One region of the Brevibacillus antibioticus genome, then DNA from elsewhere that is predicted to be linked to it. Evidence: riboswitches for the same ligand, from Rfam matches in the RefSeq annotation. Region 1 holds a riboswitch; each other region holds the start of a gene.

Region 1 (4,396 bases):
AGTGAATCGGGATGGGCGACAGTTCACATTCGATATCCTCGGAGAAGGCAATGTGTTTGGAGAAGTGGATCTGCTCTCATTAGGTACGCGAGAGATGTATATAGAAACCATCGAAGACTGCCTCATTTGTAAAATGAGTAAAGCCAAATTTGAGAGCTACATAATCGAACATCCGCAACTAATGCTGAAGATCATGAAGCTCATTAGCGATAGAATGGTTTCGATCAGCCAATCAGCCGAAAATCTTGCCCTTCTCCCTTTACAAGATCGCATTATTTCCACGTTAGTAAAGCTTGCCGATCAATTTGGCAATCCTAACAGTTCGGCGTTTCAAAAAATTGACTTACCTCTTTCCCATCAAGAGCTCGCCCATTTTGTCGGGGCATCCAGGGAAGCTGTGACGGTAGCATTACGTGCATTAGCAAGAGAAGAACTGATTCAAACAAGCTTTAAATCCATTTCCATTCATCGGGACAGAATTTTGAAGAAAATGTAATCCAGTTTACATCTTTCCCTCCAAACGAAAGATATCGTATAGCTATGGCTTCTACTATTCTTTCGAAAAAGAGGGGAACGACATATGGATAAACCACATTTTCAGAGCCTGCGCGAAGAACTAGATTTTACAACCTTACAAATAGCGGACTTGCTCACTCGTGAAGTAACAGATGCATTTACAAGATCAATCGAGGAGCTGCGGACCTCTTGGCATGCAAAGGGCTTGCCGATTGGTTCGATTGCACCTGATTTCACCTTGAACGATCACATTGGCAAGACCATTGCCTTGTCGGAAGAAGTCGTAAAAGGTCCCGTCGTCCTGACATTTTTCCGTGGATCATGGTGTCCCTACTGCAATTTGGAGCTGCAAGCATACCAACAACAGGTCGATACGATAACTTCACTGGGTGCCCAATTGTTTGCCATTAGTCCACAATCTCCTGCACACTCTCTTGCAATGCAAGAGAAAAACGGACTGAGCTTTCCCGTGCTATGCGATACCAATAACCGGGTAGCAGAAAAATATAAACTCAGATTCAGATTACCTGATCATTTCCAGGATACCTACCGAACATTGGATATCGATCTCAAGCATTTTAATAGCGACGATTCCTGGACACTCCCCATACCAGCTACTTATATCCTCGACAACCAGGGCGTAATCCGATCAGCATACTTAGATCCCGATTACAAAAAACGCATGGAGCCTACTGAAGTTTTAGACATTCTACGTACCCTAACCTAACGCCTATAAGGAAGAACCAGTTGATACCACAACTGGTTCTTTGTACGTCTATCCGTTACGAGCAATTAGTTTCTTTCCCCTACCAAAACTTGACAAGGATATATCTTATGTCTTATATTTTGCATGATTATATCTTTCAAATTTCGACACTCATTTACAAATTATACTAAAAACTGCAAAGGCAAAGTCATCGAAAGGTGGCGACGCAAAACCACGGGTCTACAGTCTTTGACCATGATAGCCGGGTTGCCATCATCTTGATACCATTTTTTTGATGTTGGTAGCTTCGGTTGTTCCATTTCGATGGAACGGCCTTTTTTTGTGTTTCGTTTTTTGAAAGGAGGATGAAAGCACTTTCATTTTTGTAACAGATGGAAAAGCATAACTTTTGAGACGTCAAGCATACACAACACAGTTCAATCAGAGAAAATGATGGAGTGGAGAAGTTATGTACAAACAAGTAGAAACCGTACAAGAATTAGCTACATTTCATGAAATCAAAGAAACAGTATGGACAAGCATGGGTTTCGAGATGGAGTACGCAAAAGAAGGCTCCGCACAATTCCTCCTACTTGCCGATGATGGTGAAGCAGGTGGAACATTTGAAATGATACCCTTTTCCAAATCAAGTGCTTATATGAAATCGCTATTTCAGGATGTTGTTACAGAAGATATGAAAGTAATGGAGGTAGACAGTCTCGCTGTTTTGCCGAAATACCGTGGACAATTAGGGCAAAAAGGAATTTGCTTGATGATAGATTACGCTGAAAAGCATGGTTATACCCACGCAATCGGTGTATCAGATCCGACTTTTTTTACGTTCATTAACAAGAAGTATCATGTAAAGGCGATTCAGACCAAAGATATCGTCTTTTATAAAGGGGCCGATGCTATTCCGACCCTCTTCCATCTAAAAGATGTCTATGACAATAAGCACGATTCGAAATATTCCTGGTACAATTCGTCGTCATCCAACCAAGTAAAAGTCGAGGTAGGTGGGTAAAACATGGATAACATTGATCTATTGAGAAGAAGAAACAATTGGGTCGTAATCGTATTCGCAAGTATTATTACGGTTGTTCAGGTCTTAAACCTCTTTCTAGGCGTACCGTACGCATTCGTTCTCACTGTACTGGGTATTTTGTATGGCGTGCTGGCACCTTTTACTTACATCTCCAATCGCCCGAGCTTCCGTGAAAAAGCAGCGCCTTTCATGAAGTTTTTCAACTTCGCTGTAATCGGAATCTTCATGTTCATCATTGTTGGACTAGACCCGCATATGATCAATATCATGACCATTATGTTCTTTGTAGCAGTTATGGGAATTTATCAAGACCGACTCATCAATATTTTGACCATTGTATCGACATTAGGCATTGTCTCTTACTACTTCCTGACACAGAGAGAATTGATTTTCCATTCGACCAGCAATCTTGACCTGATGTACTTCCTGCTTACCTTCTGCTTCGTCTCTGTCACGAGCATGATGCATGCTGTATTCAATAACAAGCTGCAAAAGGAAAGTGAGCAACAAAAGCAAGAAGCGATTGCCTCGAAGGAATCGTTGCAACGTGTTCTGGATCAGATCAATGAATCACTCACCTCTATGCAAGACTATCAAGAGAATTTGAACAAGGTAACGGACGGTGTAAATGTTCGCGCTGTCGAAACCGTTGCTTCCCTGCAAGACATTATGGAGTCCTTTACGGTCCAGACCAGCAATACGGACGAGCTGCGTCGGGAAATGAGCTCGACGAATCTGCAAGTTGAGGATATGACCCGCTCTGTTACGGAGATGCATGAATACGTAGAATCGACCAAAGAAGCCACTAACGAGAGCGGTAAACGCATTGGCAACATCGGCAATGATTTTGAACGATTCATCAAGGACATCCAAGGTACGAACCAGCTGATTCAAGAGCTCAATAAAGAAACCGAATCGATTGGGAAAATCATTCAAACCATTTCCGAGATTTCTGCACAAACCAATCTTCTGGCACTCAATGCCACGATTGAAGCGTCTCGTGCAGGTGAACACGGCCGTGGATTTGCTGTCGTAGCAGATGAAGTACGGAAGCTGGCTGAATCCTCCAAGCTATCCTCAGAGTCGATTTCGAACCTGCTCATGACCATTCGCGAAAAAATGAAGCTCGTATCCGATATGATTTCTGAGTCACAGACTTCTTTTGAGAAAAATAGCGAGGGTATCCTCGAAGTACAAGAAATGTTCACCAATATGGACAACTACATGCAAAACTTCGCGGATAAAACGAAAAACCTGCAAGAGTTCATCATCCATGTTCACAGCATGATTCAGGAAGTCGGCGCAAAAGTTGAAGTCAATGCAGATATTACCGACAAGAACAAAGAGAACCTGGAAGAAGTGCTAGTTCTCGTTTCTGAGCAAAAAGACGAAGTCGTTAAGGTATCTGGCGGCTTTGAGAGAATCGAACAACAGATGCGTGGTCTCCATATGTAACCTTCCTGCAACCGCCTTTCACGGGCGGTTGTTTTCTTTTCTCATTTTGTAACCGAATAGATATATAATAGAAATATTCTGATATTAAAAGTTCGAAAGGAGGCACATCATTGATGGATGCACGAATCGAAACCAAAACGATTCAGACCGATCGACTGCTCATTTCCTATCTGACAGCAGGTGTACCGGAAGGAGAACCGCTTCTCCTCATTCACGGTAATGCATCAGCTAACTTGTTCTGGGATGATACCATTGCGGCTCTATGTGACCAGTACCGTGTGTATGCACCTGATATGCGTGGCTATGGAGCAAGTGAAGCATTGCCCCTCGATGCGACACGCGGTTTGCGAGACTGGTCGGATGACCTTTATTCGTTTATTCGGGCATTGGATTTGCCAACACCCGTCCATCTTGCCGGCTGGTCGTTGGGCGGTGGGATCGTGATGCAGTTTGCCATCGATCACCCGCAGGAAGTGCGCTCTCTGATTCTCATCGCCCCCATGTCCCCTTACGGCTTTGGCGGAACCAAGGATTTAGCTGGCACTCCGTGCTACAGTAGCTTCTCAGGCTCCGGTGGAGGAGCCGCCAACTCCGAGCTGGTCAAAAGGATTGCAGCCAAAGATATGGGCAATGAATCTCCCTCCAGTCCTCGCAATGTCATGAATCAGCTTTAT
Region 2 (4,396 bases), 3.4 Mb from region 1:
GCGAATCATAGAGAATGAGGTGAGAGCATTATGGAAGGATCCCGTGCAAAACGCTACCGCTCCCGGCGGAGGAATGACTCGGAAGTAAGCCGGTTTTGGATCATGGGGTTGCTGTTCTCACTGCTGGTGCTCGCTTTTGAATTCTTTATCGAAATACCCGCCGACGCAGATTGGCTGGTCGATATGGAGATGGCTTTGTTTTCTGCCAGCTTTACATTGCTTGCCTTCTATCTGCTCGGACTTACCTTTGCCTTTTCACGCCACCAAAAGGCAGGGAAGATCAATCACCAAATCATCATCTATGTATGGTTGGGTGCGATCTTGTTTCACTTGTTCCTGCTCATCAGCAATTTGTCCAATCAGCATGTGTACAAGGCAGGGATCATTCTATTTTTAGGACCATTGTTTTTAACTGTCTACCATTTTATCACGTACTTGGCAGCTTTGCGCGAGGAGCGTGAGGAGCAGGAGGCAGCTACGACAGCTACGCTTGAGCGTACGGCCTACCAGATGATTCTGGAGGGCGGGCGTGTATACAGCGAGTTGAGTCGCCTGAAAACAGAATATCCAGAAGTGGAGCAAATGCTTCGCGCCAACGATTTTCACGATAAACTGGAGCGCTATGCTTTGGAAATGCAGCAGTATTTGCAGGTGAAGCATTTTGAGCGTAAAGACGTGGAGCTCTTGGAGGGTCACTATTATTTCTTGGAAAACTTGCTGAGCTTGGCGAAACAACATCCGGGAATAATCGAGTCCCGCGTATATAGCCGCCGAAGTGACAATTGATGGGTACAAAGGAGAGGGAAGCGGATGTTTTGGAAAAAAGACAAAGCCCTAGCAGAAAAAGAGACAGCAGCGACGACAGCCACAACCACAAAGACAGGACAGCAAGACGCTTGGAAGCATGAGCTTCGCGGTCTTTACGAACAGATGGGCGCGATCCTCACTTCGAACCAAGCGATGAACGCCGAATCTGATCAAATGGTGCGATTGGTGATGAGGATGAAGGGTGTCGTAGATAATATCCAGGCCATTAACGAGCGGGATGATGAATCTGCGAGCCAGTTGTCGGTTCGAGGAGAGCGCCTGACAGACATCTGTAAACAATCCGTAGCGCGTGCAGATGAAGGCAAGAAGGCTATGACGGACGTTGTAGAAGTCATGAGCCTGCTCGACAAAGAATCGGTCCATACATCCAAGTCCATGAGCCGCTTGGAAGAGCGCTCTTCAGAAATTACGAGTATCGTCAAGGTGATCAGCGACATTGCGAATCAGACCAACCTTCTCGCGTTGAATGCAGCGATAGAAGCGGCACGTGCCGGTGAACAAGGCCGCGGTTTTGCTGTCGTAGCGGATGAAGTACGGAAGCTGGCCGAGATGACAGCGAACTCGACCAAGACGATTGCAGAATTGATTGGCAAGATTCAGGAAGAAACAAAAGAAGCATTGTCCAACAGTGAAAAAAGCAGCAGTGCGATCAAAAATGGACTTTCCATCAGCAAGGATGCTGCGGGGAAGACAGATCAGATCGTGAACGCTTTCCAGGCACTGAACGTCGAAGTGTCGGGTGTGATGGAAATTATCGCGCATCAAAAGCGATTTGCTGACGATGTGTCCCAGCAGGTAAGTGATGCAAAGGGCTTGCTGGATGAGCTGAATGAAGGAATGACCAAGCACGTGAGGGACGCCAACGCGGTAGAGCAAATGCTCGCGACGAGCGTAAAGGATGTCAAAAAGTTATTGTGATCATAAGGTAAACGAATCAGGAGTCCGTATCCAAGCGATGCGGACTTTTTGGTATTTCTCCACTTTTTCACCAAAATTCTACATATTTCGGTTTGACTATTAAGAATAACGTACTATAATCGAAGTAAGATTCTCCATATACTTCCTTTTTTCGACAAAATCCTATCAGCATTCGCTATGAATGGGCAAACCCATTGAAAAGTGGGGACGCAAAGCCACGGGCCTAATGTACACGTTACGATGGCAGCCGGGTTGCCAACGAGCAGTGTATTTTACTGTTTTAGTTTTACGGCTCCTTTCATGCGAAAGGGGCCTATTTATTTTACAAAAGGGAGAGGTTGTAGCATGTCAATCCTTCAAACACTGGACAAGCAGTATATCAATGGGGAGTGGCGCGACGGACTGGGCGCGAAGACATTGCAAGATATCAACCCTTACAACGGGGAAGTCATCGCAGAGTTTAAAATGGCAAATCTGGAGGATATCGACGCGGCTTACAAGGCGGCAGCCAACGCGAAAAAAGAGTGGGATGAAGTGAATGCTTATACCAAATCCCGAATGTTGGAGCGTGCTGTTCGCTATATCGAAGAGCATGAAGAAGAAATCATTCAGATCATCATTCGTGAACTAGGTGGAACCCGACTGAAGGCATTTTTTGAGATCGGGCTTGTGAAGGATATTATTCGTGAGGCGGCTACGTTCCCGGTACGCATGGAAGGAAAAATTCTCCCTTCTCCCGTAGACGGAAAGGAAAATCGCTTGTATCGGATTCCCGCAGGAGTTGTCGGCGTCATCAGTCCGTTCAACTTCCCGTTCTATCTGTCGATGAAGTCCGTAGCTCCAGCTCTTGGCGCGGGCAACGGTGTCGTCCTCAAACCGCATGAGCACACGCCAATCACGGGTGGGACTCTCATCGCGAAAATTTTTGAAGAAGTAGGTCTGCCCAAAGGCTTGATCAACGTCGTTGTAACGGATATTGCTGAAATTGGTGATGGTTTTGTCTCCCACCCCATTCCACGCATCCTTTCGTTTACAGGCTCGAGCCAAGTAGGAAGTCATATCGCGCAAGTGGCAGCGAAGCATTTCAAGAAGGCGATTTTGGAGCTAGGCGGCAATAGTGCCCTGATTGTTTTGGAGGATGCGGATCTTACGTATGCCGTCAATGCAGCAGTATTCAGCCGCTTTACCCACCAAGGTCAGATTTGCATGTCGGCTAACCGGGTTCTGGTTCACCAAGATGTTTACGATAAATTCCTCGATCTGTATGTGGAAAAAGTATCTGGACTCAAGGTAGGCGACCCAAATGATCCAGACACGGTAATCGGTCCACTCATCAATCAACGGCAAGTCGCCAACCTGATGGCAACGATCGATGAAGCGATTCGCGAAGGAGCCGTTCCTGCACTGAAAGGGGAAGTAAAAGGAAACGTGGTCGAGCCGATTGTTTTGACAGGTGTGACCACAGACATGTCCATTGCATCCAAAGAACTGTTTGGTCCGGCTGTTTGCATCATGTCGTTTGCTTCCGAGGAAGAAGCGATTCGCATGGCGAACGAGACACCATTTGGATTGTCCGGGGCGATTCATACCCGCGATCTGGAGAGAGGTGCCCAGATGGCCAAGCGCATTGAGACGGGCATGATTCATATCAACGATGGAACGATCAATGACGAGCCAATTGTGGCGTTCGGCGGTGAAAAGCATTCCGGATTGGGACGCTTAAATGGTCAATGGAGCCTAGAAGAGTTTACTACGCTAAAATGGATTTCGGTTCAGCACAAAAAGCGCCAATTTCCGTACTAATGCCATCAAAATATAGAGGTGAAGAGGGTTATGAACGGATACGAAGAATGGAACGAAACAGAAGCTTCCGAAAAGGGGCAAAACGCAGAACTGCTCGAGGCTTTCATCAAGGTTGCCCCCTATTTAAATGATTTGCTCACCGATGACATTACCATTGGGGTCTACGACACGGAAAAGCTATTGCGCAATGTGCCTGCTCAAACATTTGCACTGCAAGTAAAGCCCGGTGATCCACTCCAGGAAGGAGATGTGATCACCAACGCGATTCGAAGAAACACCAAGCAGGCGATGATGGTCCCCAAGGAATTATTTGGTTTTCCTCTCGTCGCACGAGCGATCCCCCTGCATGATCACACGGGAAAAGTCATCGGTGGTGTCGGCATTGGCTCGAGTATGGAGCGAGCCAATGAGCTGTATGAAATTGCCGCAAATCTCTCGAGTGTTGTCGAGCAGGTCAGTGCCACCACACAAGAGATGGCGTTGCAGATCGGGAATTTGAACGAGCAAATGAAGGGGATCTCAGAGCAAGCCAATGATGTGAGCCACAGTACGACTGAGATCGAGCAAATTACACTCGCCGTGAAAAAAATCGCTGATCAAAGTAACATTTTGGGACTGAATGCGAGTATTGAGGCTGCGCGAGTAGGAGATGCAGGGCGTGGGTTCGCTGTCGTCGCGCATGAGGTTCGCAATATGGCGACGGATTCAAGGGCGAATGCAGACAAAATTAAGCAAACTACGGATTCCATCCGGGTTTTGATATCCCTCCTGCAAAATTCGATTGAATTGATCAATCAAACCATGGAGAGTCAGGCAGCCGCTACGGAGGAAATTTCTGCGACGATGG
Region 3 (4,396 bases), 1.7 Mb from region 1:
TGCGACGGACAATCTGTTATCATCCCAGGGATTTTCCAGCATGTGGAGAGGGCGGGCATCCACTCAGGCGACAGTGTAGCCTTGTTCCCGGCTCCTCATCTGACGGATGACATCAAGCAAAAAATCGCGAGCTATACAGAAGCAATCGCGAGGGAAATGGAAGCGGTCGGGTTAATCAATATCCAGTTCGTCATTGATGGCGAAACGGTTTATGTACTGGAGGTAAATCCTCGTGCTTCACGGACCGTACCGATTACGAGCAAAGTGACTGGCATCCCGATGGTTCAACTGGCGGTTCGCGCACAATTGGGTGAAAAGCTTTTGGATATGGGCTACGGTACAGGGCTTTTGCCAGAGATTCCGTTTGCAGTCGTCAAGGCACCGGTTTTCTCCACGATCAAGCTGAACGGCGTAGACCCGGTACTAGGTCCAGAGATGAAATCGACGGGCGAAGTTCTCGGCTTGGGGCATTCTTTCGAAGAGGCAGCAGGCAAAGCCTTTGCTTTCAAAGACAATTTGTACGGCGACTGGCAAAAAGGTCAGTTGGTCATGATTTCTTTGGCAGATGGAGATAAGCAGGATGGCGTAAGAGAGTTGATTGGGCAAATTCAAGCAGACGGTGCCAATCTGGCGGCGACTCCGGGAACGGCCGAGTGGCTGAAAAACGAAGGAATTGTCGTGAAGCATATCGTGGCAGATGAAGCGGCGTGGATCGAGCTGTTGCAAGAGGAAGAAGCGGCCTTCGCTCTCGTTACTGCGACGAAAGGCAATCGTCAGGGCCGGACAGGATTTGCCCTGCGAAGCCGGATGGTACAACAAGGTGTGCCATTGTTCTTTGCTGTCGATACGTTCGAGTTATACGTGAAGTCTATTATGAAGAAAAGAGGTGGCTCGCATGCAGCCAGTGAAGATATTGGAACACTTTCAAAACTTGCCGTTGCAAAAGCATAAAGGAAAGGACTTCCTACGCGTTGATGAATTCAACGGGGAAGAATTGATGGAGCTGCTCCATCTGTCTGCTCACGTCAAGCAATTGCAAAAGCTGGGACAGCCATTCCAGCCTTTGCAAGGCAAGACGCTGGGGATGATCTTTGACAAGGCTTCGACCCGCACGCGCGTCTCTTTTGAAGTAGGGATGCATCAGTTGGGTGGCCTGGGGATGTTCATGAGCGGAAAAGAGCTGCAGCTCGGACGCGGGGAGCCGATCAGCGACACAGCAAAAGTTCTGTCTCGGTACGTGGATGCCATCATGATTCGCACTTTCTCCCACTCCTATGTAGAAGAGCTTGCTCTGCACGCGTCAATCCCCATTATCAATGGCTTGACCGATCTGTACCATCCTTGTCAGGCTTTGGCTGATCTGCTGACGATCTGGGAGCATAAAGGCAAGCTGAAGGGAGTCAAGCTCGCTTATGTAGGAGACGGCAACAACGTGGCGAACTCACTGGTACTGGGCGCAGCTCTGCTAGGCCTTGATGTGCGGGTGGCGACTCCAGCAGGCTACGAAATGGATGCCACTATTGTCGCAAAAGCTAGAGGGTACGCGAAACAAAGCGGTGGAAGCATGATGGTGACCACTGATCCGATAGAGGCTGTCATGGGGGCAGATGCTGTATACACGGACGTTTGGACTAGTATGGGTTTTGAGGAAGAAAATGAGGTGCGTTTGAAAGCTTTTGCTGACTATCAAGTGAACGAAAAATTAGTAGCAGCGGCAGATCGTAATTATCTCTTCTTGCACTGCTTGCCAGCACATCGTGGGGAAGAAGTGACAAGCGGGGTCATCGACGGATCGCGCTCTGTCATTTTTGATCAGGCTGAAAATAGATTGCACGCACAAAAGGCGATTTTGGCGGCGCTGGTATGAACATAGTTCTAGTTAAATGGAACTATTTGTAATTAAATCGAATAGACTATGAATCTATGATTGCCGAATTTTGTCATTTATGTGTAAAATAAAGGTAGGAAAGAAGCGAAGAAGTACGGACTGTATCTGGTCGCTTGGTCCGTATGGAGCCAGTAGCGAATCCAACTTTTTCCGTAATGGAAAAGGAAAGGGGAGCAGGGGCTGTACTTGGTCGCTTGGCCTCTGCATCACGGACAGTAGCGAAGCCAGCTTTCTCCACTATGCCTGAAGGGGGGAAAAGAAAATGAAAAAATGGTTCGCGGCAATTATGATGGTGGTAGCAATCGTAGCAGCTACTTCTGCAAACTACAACATTGGGTAATATTGGATACGAATAAAACACCGCTTGTAACAAGAGTGGTGTTTTTCTCTAATATTTTGGGGGAATACCTTTATGCTACTTGATGTGATTGGTTTATCGTTTGTAATTGCTCTATTAAGAGGAGGAAGGATTAAAGAGTTTCCGAAGTTTCATAAACTCTCTCTGCTCTTTATTAGTATAGCCCTACAAGCTCTTTCAGCGCTCTATCCCCCGGCAGGAGGGATATTCGTATCAATCTCTTATGTATTCATACTAGCCTTTCTATTGTTCAATCGCCAATCTGAGGATATACGTATCTTCATGATGGGCTGGTTTTTGAATTCATTGGCTATTTGGACAAACAATGGAAGAATGCCGATTGATTTGGAACAAGCGAAAAAGCTGCCTTACGATCTTACTCCGGTTATCAATGGGACGAATTTTAAACACAGTATTTTGACTGAGAGTACAAATTTGCCGTTTTTAACAGATGTCATCTACATGCCTTCCATTATTCCAAGGGTAATCAGCATAGGCGATATTTTTATTATGCTAGGTGCGTTTTTATTAGTACAACGCTTAATGAATAAGCCAATCTCACTATTACAACTTCGAGAAGGAAAAAACTATGCAACGAAAAGTTGAGTTTGGATCAACAATGAAAAAAATAGTGGTGACTTGGATTTTTCCACTAGCGGCGTTAGTGATTTTTTATGATTCGTTGTCTGATTGGGAGCCAAGAGAGCATTGGGGAGTTTTGTTTGCGTATACATTACTCACCATCTTTTCTACGTTCGCTCCTATACGGACGTTGAACACCATATTGACACTAAACAATGCAGTTATTTTTTCTGGTATTCTCCTCTTTGGGGCCTGGGTAGGTGTTTGGTCGGCCGTTGTTGAAACGTTGATACTGGCGTTTCTAATCAGGGCCAACCCGATAAAGGCTTTGGCAAATATTGGACAGCTGGTGCTAACGATTTGGTTTGTCGATCTCTTCAAAAACTCTATAGGCAATGTACCAGCTTCCACGATGATAACGGATCTACTTTTAGCTGTATCGTATTGGTTTATTAATATAATCCTATGTGGTTTAGGGATTTCTTACTTTTTTAAGACGAACTGGTTTACAACCGTTCAGAAAATGGCAAAAGGAACAACGCTCACATACCTTTTGCTCATGGTAATGGTGGGAATCGGATCTCGGCTGTTTGAGACATATGGATTATACACATTAGTTCCCATGATGGCTGCTTTTATCACGATGAGTTTTGTATTCCATCAATATTACGATAGTATGAATAAGCTCCAACAAAAAGTGGAAGAAGTCAAAACATTCAACCATAAGTTTTTGACTGCCATGGCGGCTTCTATTGATGCGCGTGATCGTTACACGAGTGGTCATTCCCAACGAGTGGCTCACTGGGGAAGAGAAATTGCCAAGGATATTGGTTTGTCTGCTACAAAAGTGGAAGAAATTTATGTTGGCGGTCTTTTGCACGACATTGGAAAAATCGGCATCGAAGACGAAATTCTCAATAAAAAAGGAAAGCTGACCCCGGAAGAGTATGACAAGATCAAGCAGCACACGGTCATTGGCTACGAAATTATTTTGCAAGCAGGGATGTTCAATGAATTGCTTCCTGCGATCCGTTCCCATCATGAACGAATAGATGGAAGGGGATATCCGGATGGTTTAGCCGGGGATGAGATTCCACTGATGGCGAGAATTTTAGCCATTTCAGACGCTTTTGATGCGATGGTCGCGGACAGGCCATATCGAAAAGGTTTGCCTGTGGAGGAAGCGCTTCAAGAAATCAGAAGGGGCTCTGGTACCCAATTTGATCCGATATTGGCGGAGCATTTTATCAGAATCGTTCAGCGACTGCCGTACGAAGAGTTGCAAAGCATTATCGGTATAGAGTCCATCCCACAAAAACAGTTACAGGAGGCAATAAGATGAGGTGCCCCTTGTAACTGTTTTTATTCGTTTACGACCAGATGCGGACGAGCTCTCTGGTTTCTAAATGGCAGGTAAGCTTGAATACATCTGGATTGCTTAATTTCTCCCAATCGTGAAAGCCAAAGCGGTCATCCATTGATTTCATGAGCAAGGCCAGCAGGCATCCGTGGCTAACAAGGACGATATCTTTATGCTCGTCTGCCAAAATCTCAGTGAGCAACGAATT
Region 4 (4,396 bases), 1.5 Mb from region 1:
CTGTCATACGCCGGTCCAGATATTGATCCATAGCTATGGCTGTACTGGAAGTAAGGTCAACATAGGATGATTTTTGTTTATCAATCAGAATGGATGAAAAGCTGCTCGTGATAAACAACGAAACGGCAGTAAGTGGAATGACGGCTACGACGAGAAACCAAAGGATCATTTTGTTCCTGAGTTTGTTGAACAAAAACATAGGTTTGTCCACTCCTAATCCGTGAATGCAAAATAGAAACAGTCAGCTGCTGAGATGAACTCAGCAGTCTGACCAAATATTAATAGCCCATTGCTGCGCCTTCACCGCGAGGATCAGCACCACCGAATTTTACATTGGTTTTCGGGTCAATCAGGATGGCGCCGGACTGTCCCATCGCATCGGTATAGGCTGCTTCCAGCTTTTCGACTGGATGCCCACGTTTAATGAGCTCGTCTAGGACTTCTTGAGGGATGCGGCTTTCCACCTTGAGATTGTTGGAAGCAGATCCCCAGTTGCGTCCATGCAGCCATCTTGGTGCTTCGATTGCGTCTTGCACGCTGAAACCAAAGTCGATGATACGTGTGACGAGAGCGGCTTGCGTTTGCGGCTGTCCTTCTCCCCCTTGTGTTCCGTAGAGAAGATAAGGCTTGTCCCCTTTAAAGAGCATCGCTGGGTTAATGGTGTGGAAGGTGCGTTTTCCTGGTTCCAAGTGATTGATGTGTTTGGAATCCAAAGAGAAATAGCTTCCGCGGTTTTGTAAAAGGACGCCCGTATCTTTCGCTACGATGCCGGAGCCCCAGTCAAAATAGTGACTCTGAATGATGGATACTGCATTCCCATCTTTGTCGACGATCCCGAACCAGGTTGTATCGCCTTTTGGATCCAGTGGTTCTACGGATTTGGCGGCTTGCTTCATATCAATGCGCGCAGCTAAATCTTTCCCGTGCTGCTTGGACAACAGCTCATCCACAGGGATATCCACAAAGGCAGGGTCAGTCAGCCATTTGTCGCGGTCAGCAAAAGATTGTTTGGTAGCTTCTACAATCGTGTGATAGTAATCGGGTGTTCCTTCACCCATGCTTTTGAGGTCGAAGTTATTCAAAACATTAAGAATGGAGAGTGATGCCATGCCTTGGGAGTTAGGCGGCACGTTGTACGCTTTATAACCGCGGTAGTCTACTATAATTGGCTCTGCCCAAGTGGAGGTGTGCTTCTCAAAATCTTTCAACGTGAGCAATCCGCCGTTGGCTTTCATGTCTGCTACGATTTTTTTAGCAACTTCTCCTTTATAAAAACCGTCAGCGCCTTTTTTTGCAATGATTCGCAAAGTATTGGCAAGATCCTTTTGTTTGAGAATTTCGCCTGCTGCATAGAGATCGCCGTTGGGCTTCAGGAATGTTTTACGGAATTCATCAAAACGTTGAAGATTTTTCAAGTCATTGTCAGTTGGATCTGTCGCGTATTTTGTCCAATATACTTGGTTAGGGGAGACGGGATATCCGTTCTCGGCGTATCCAATGGCAGGCTCCAGCAGTCTGTTCCATTGAAGCTTATTGTTGCCCATGCTTTTATGGGCGTAGTTGTACGCCTCCCACCAGCCGGAGACGACACCAGGGACAGTGTTTGCCGATTCATAACCGCGGGACGGGATTTTTTCGTAGCCTTTGTTTTTGTAATAGTCGAGGGTTGCCTTTTCTCCTGCACGACCACTGCCGTTCAGCGCCTTTAGCTCTTTTGTTTTGGCATTGTAGATGAGCCAGAAGTTATCTCCACCAATGGTTGTGTAATGAGGATAGACGACAGCTAATGTGGAAGCGGCTGTAATAGCAGCATCTACTGCGTTTCCACCGTCTTCCAATGTCTTCAGGGCTGCAGCTGTAGCCAGATAGTGAGGAGTCGTCACCATTGCGTTCGGTGACATCGATGTTGGACGGTTAGCAGCTTGTGCCCCAGAGAATGTTGATACCCCGATGACAGCAGTCAGCGCGACGGTCGAGAGTTTCTTCCAGAATGACATTCCTATGAAACCTCCTTCATGATGAATAAAATAATGAATTCATTAAACCGGCTATCCGCTGTTACCTCACCTCCTTCAAAAGTCAAAAATACACAAACATACAAAAATAGACAAAAATAGACATTGTGAACACAAAAAAAGACCAATGATATAGGATCATTGGTCTCGTCCTACATCAATACTTCGGTAGCTGGCAAGCGTGTCCGCTGTTGCGGAGGTAGCCCCTGTAGCTTTGCGTCGCCGGATTTCCCCGGGTATGCCGTTTCGATATCAATGGATGAAGCATAAAATTGACACATTTACTGATGCGATCGTTGTGGGAAAAAGTTCCTAAAACTCCATTTGCCAATAATATAGACTATTTACCATTTGTGGTAAATAAGAAAAATATTTTAATCCGGAAAAATAGTTAGGAATGCTATGTATTTTTCGAAAGATATTCACACACCTCCTGGGGCTGAACTGCTTATGATGATAAAAAGGCACATTCGCCAAGGGGTGAAACAAAGACCATGATGCATCCCGATACAGAATTGCGCTATATCAACGATGAGATCGGGTACGGTGTGTTTGCGACAAGGTTTATCCCAAAAGGAACGATTGTATGGGCACAGGATGATTTGGACCAGGTATTGGACCCTGCATTTGTGGAAAGACTTGACTCATTACGAAAACAGGACGTACAAAAATATTCGTTTAAAAACCAGTTCGGAAAGTACATTCTTTGTTGGGATAAGGCAAGGTACGTGAACCACAGCTTTCATGCGAATTGTGTGCCAACCATGTATGATATGGAATTGGCTGCACGGGATATTTTTCCGGGCGAAGAGTTGACTGATGATTATGGAACGTTAAATCTGGATGAACCTTTTGATTGTTTGCCCGAGTCTGACACGGACCGCTCCCGCGTAATGCCCGATGACTTGCTTCGGTATTACCCGCAGTGGGATCGGATTGCAGCGGAAGCATTCCAACATTTCAATCATGTTGAACAACCTTTGCTGCATCTGATTCCCCCGAAGCATCTCGAAACGATTCGTGGGATCACGGAGCAGCGCTTAGCTGTTGATTCTGTCATTCACCTGTATTGCAGGTCACAATGGCAAACGGGGCAGCAATGGGAGACATGAGCGGGTCGGTCAACGACCCGATTTTGTTGAACTCTGGGTAGAGAATCAGTATTATGGAATGTAAAGGTGAAGTGAAAGGTTGATTTCATTGGAAAACAAGGTAGCGGCATCCAATTTTATCCGCAATATCATGATTGATGACTTGCAAGAGGGCAAAGTAAAGGAAATTATTACCCGCTTTCCCCCAGAACCGAACGGGTATCTTCATATTGGACATGCGAAAGCGATCTGTCTAAACTTTGAGTTGGCACGAGAATTTTCCGGCAAGGCCAACCTGCGTTTTGACGATACGAATCCGGTAAAGGAAGACATCGAATACGTAGAGGCTATCAAAAGGGACGTTCAATGGCTTGGCTTCGAATGGGACGGGTTGTTTTTTGCATCTGATTACTTTGAAGAGATGTACAACCGTGCGGTGCTGTTGATTAAAAAAGGTCTGGCTTACGTAGACGATCTGTCTCCCGAAGACATGCGTAAAATGCGTGGAACATGGACAGAGCCAGGTACAGATAGTCCGTTCCGCAACCGGTCTGTGGAGGAAAACCTGGACCTGTTTGCACGTATGCGCCAAGGGGAGTTCAAGGACGGAGAAAAGGTGCTGCGTGCGAAAATCGACATGGCTTCTCAGAACTTCAACATGCGCGATCCAGTTCTGTATCGGATCTCCCATGCAACGCATCACAACACGGGCGACAAATGGTGCATCTATCCGATGTACGACTTCGCTCATCCGTTGGAGGATGCCATTGAGGGCGTGACACACTCCCTGTGCTCACTGGAATTCGAAGATCATCGCCCATTGTACGACTGGGTAGTCCGCGAGTGCGAAATGGAGAGTGCACCACGCCAGTACGAATTTGCTCGCTTGAACCTGACCAACACCGTTATGAGTAAACGCAAGCTGAAACAGCTTGTCGATGAGAATGTAGTAGACGGCTGGGATGACCCGCGCATGCCAACCATCGCAGGCTTCCGTCGTCGTGGCTATACACCGGAAGCGATTCGTACATTCGCTCGTGAAGTAGGGGTAGCGCGCGCTAACAGCACGGTTGACGAGAAAATGCTAGAGTATTTCATCCGTGAGGACCTGAAGCTAAAGGCACCGCGTACGATGGCTGTTTTGAATCCGTTGAAGGTCGTCATCACGAACTATCCGGAAGGGCAAGTCGAGATGCTCGAAGCGGAGATCAATCCAGAGAACCCAGAGATGGGCAATCGTCAAATTCCGTTCTCCCGCGAAATCTACATTGAGCAGGATGACTTCATGGA

Evidence for each region. A riboswitch is a leader RNA that binds a small molecule or an ion and turns the genes downstream of it on or off. The one in region 1 is predicted to bind cyclic di-GMP.
Region 2: linked by a shared signal. The riboswitch ahead of yfmT (benzaldehyde dehydrogenase) and the one ahead of E8L90_RS17400 (GNAT family N-acetyltransferase) in region 1 are both predicted to bind cyclic di-GMP.
Region 3: linked by a shared signal. The riboswitch ahead of E8L90_RS26305 (DUF5317 domain-containing protein) and the one ahead of E8L90_RS17400 (GNAT family N-acetyltransferase) in region 1 are both predicted to bind cyclic di-GMP.
Region 4: linked by a shared signal. The riboswitch ahead of ggt (gamma-glutamyltransferase) and the one ahead of E8L90_RS17400 (GNAT family N-acetyltransferase) in region 1 are both predicted to bind cyclic di-GMP.

Annotation. Positions count from the first base shown of each region.
Region 1 covers NZ_SZNK01000001.1:3,701,403-3,705,798, forward strand. The annotation lists gene E8L90_RS17390 (Crp/Fnr family transcriptional regulator) at 1-496, shown strand, start outside; gene E8L90_RS17395 (peroxiredoxin-like family protein) at 581-1,243, shown strand; cyclic di-GMP riboswitch class I at 1,414-1,497, shown strand; gene E8L90_RS17400 (GNAT family N-acetyltransferase) at 1,692-2,246, shown strand; gene E8L90_RS17405 (methyl-accepting chemotaxis protein) at 2,250-3,722, shown strand; gene E8L90_RS17410 (alpha/beta fold hydrolase) at 3,836-4,396, shown strand, end outside.
Region 2 covers NZ_SZNK01000001.1:315,794-320,189, forward strand. The annotation lists gene E8L90_RS01450 (hypothetical protein) at 31-786, shown strand; gene E8L90_RS01455 (methyl-accepting chemotaxis protein) at 811-1,746, shown strand; cyclic di-GMP riboswitch class I at 1,921-2,006, shown strand; gene yfmT (benzaldehyde dehydrogenase) at 2,092-3,549, shown strand; gene E8L90_RS01465 (methyl-accepting chemotaxis protein) at 3,580-4,396, shown strand, end outside.
Region 3 covers NZ_SZNK01000001.1:5,449,340-5,453,735, forward strand. The annotation lists gene carB (carbamoyl-phosphate synthase (glutamine-hydrolyzing) large subunit) at 1-951, shown strand, start outside; gene argF (ornithine carbamoyltransferase) at 896-1,867, shown strand; cyclic di-GMP riboswitch class II at 1,960-2,041, shown strand; gene E8L90_RS26305 (DUF5317 domain-containing protein) at 2,301-2,852, shown strand; gene E8L90_RS26310 (HD-GYP domain-containing protein) at 2,836-4,170, shown strand; gene E8L90_RS26315 (histidine phosphatase family protein) at 4,199-4,396, opposite strand, start outside.
Region 4 covers NZ_SZNK01000001.1:5,229,393-5,233,788, forward strand. The annotation lists gene E8L90_RS25325 (methyl-accepting chemotaxis protein) at 1-199, opposite strand, end outside; gene ggt (gamma-glutamyltransferase) at 279-1,997, opposite strand; cyclic di-GMP riboswitch class I at 2,180-2,268, opposite strand; gene E8L90_RS25335 (SET domain-containing protein) at 2,510-3,127, shown strand; gene E8L90_RS25340 (glutamine--tRNA ligase/YqeY domain fusion protein) at 3,207-4,396, shown strand, end outside.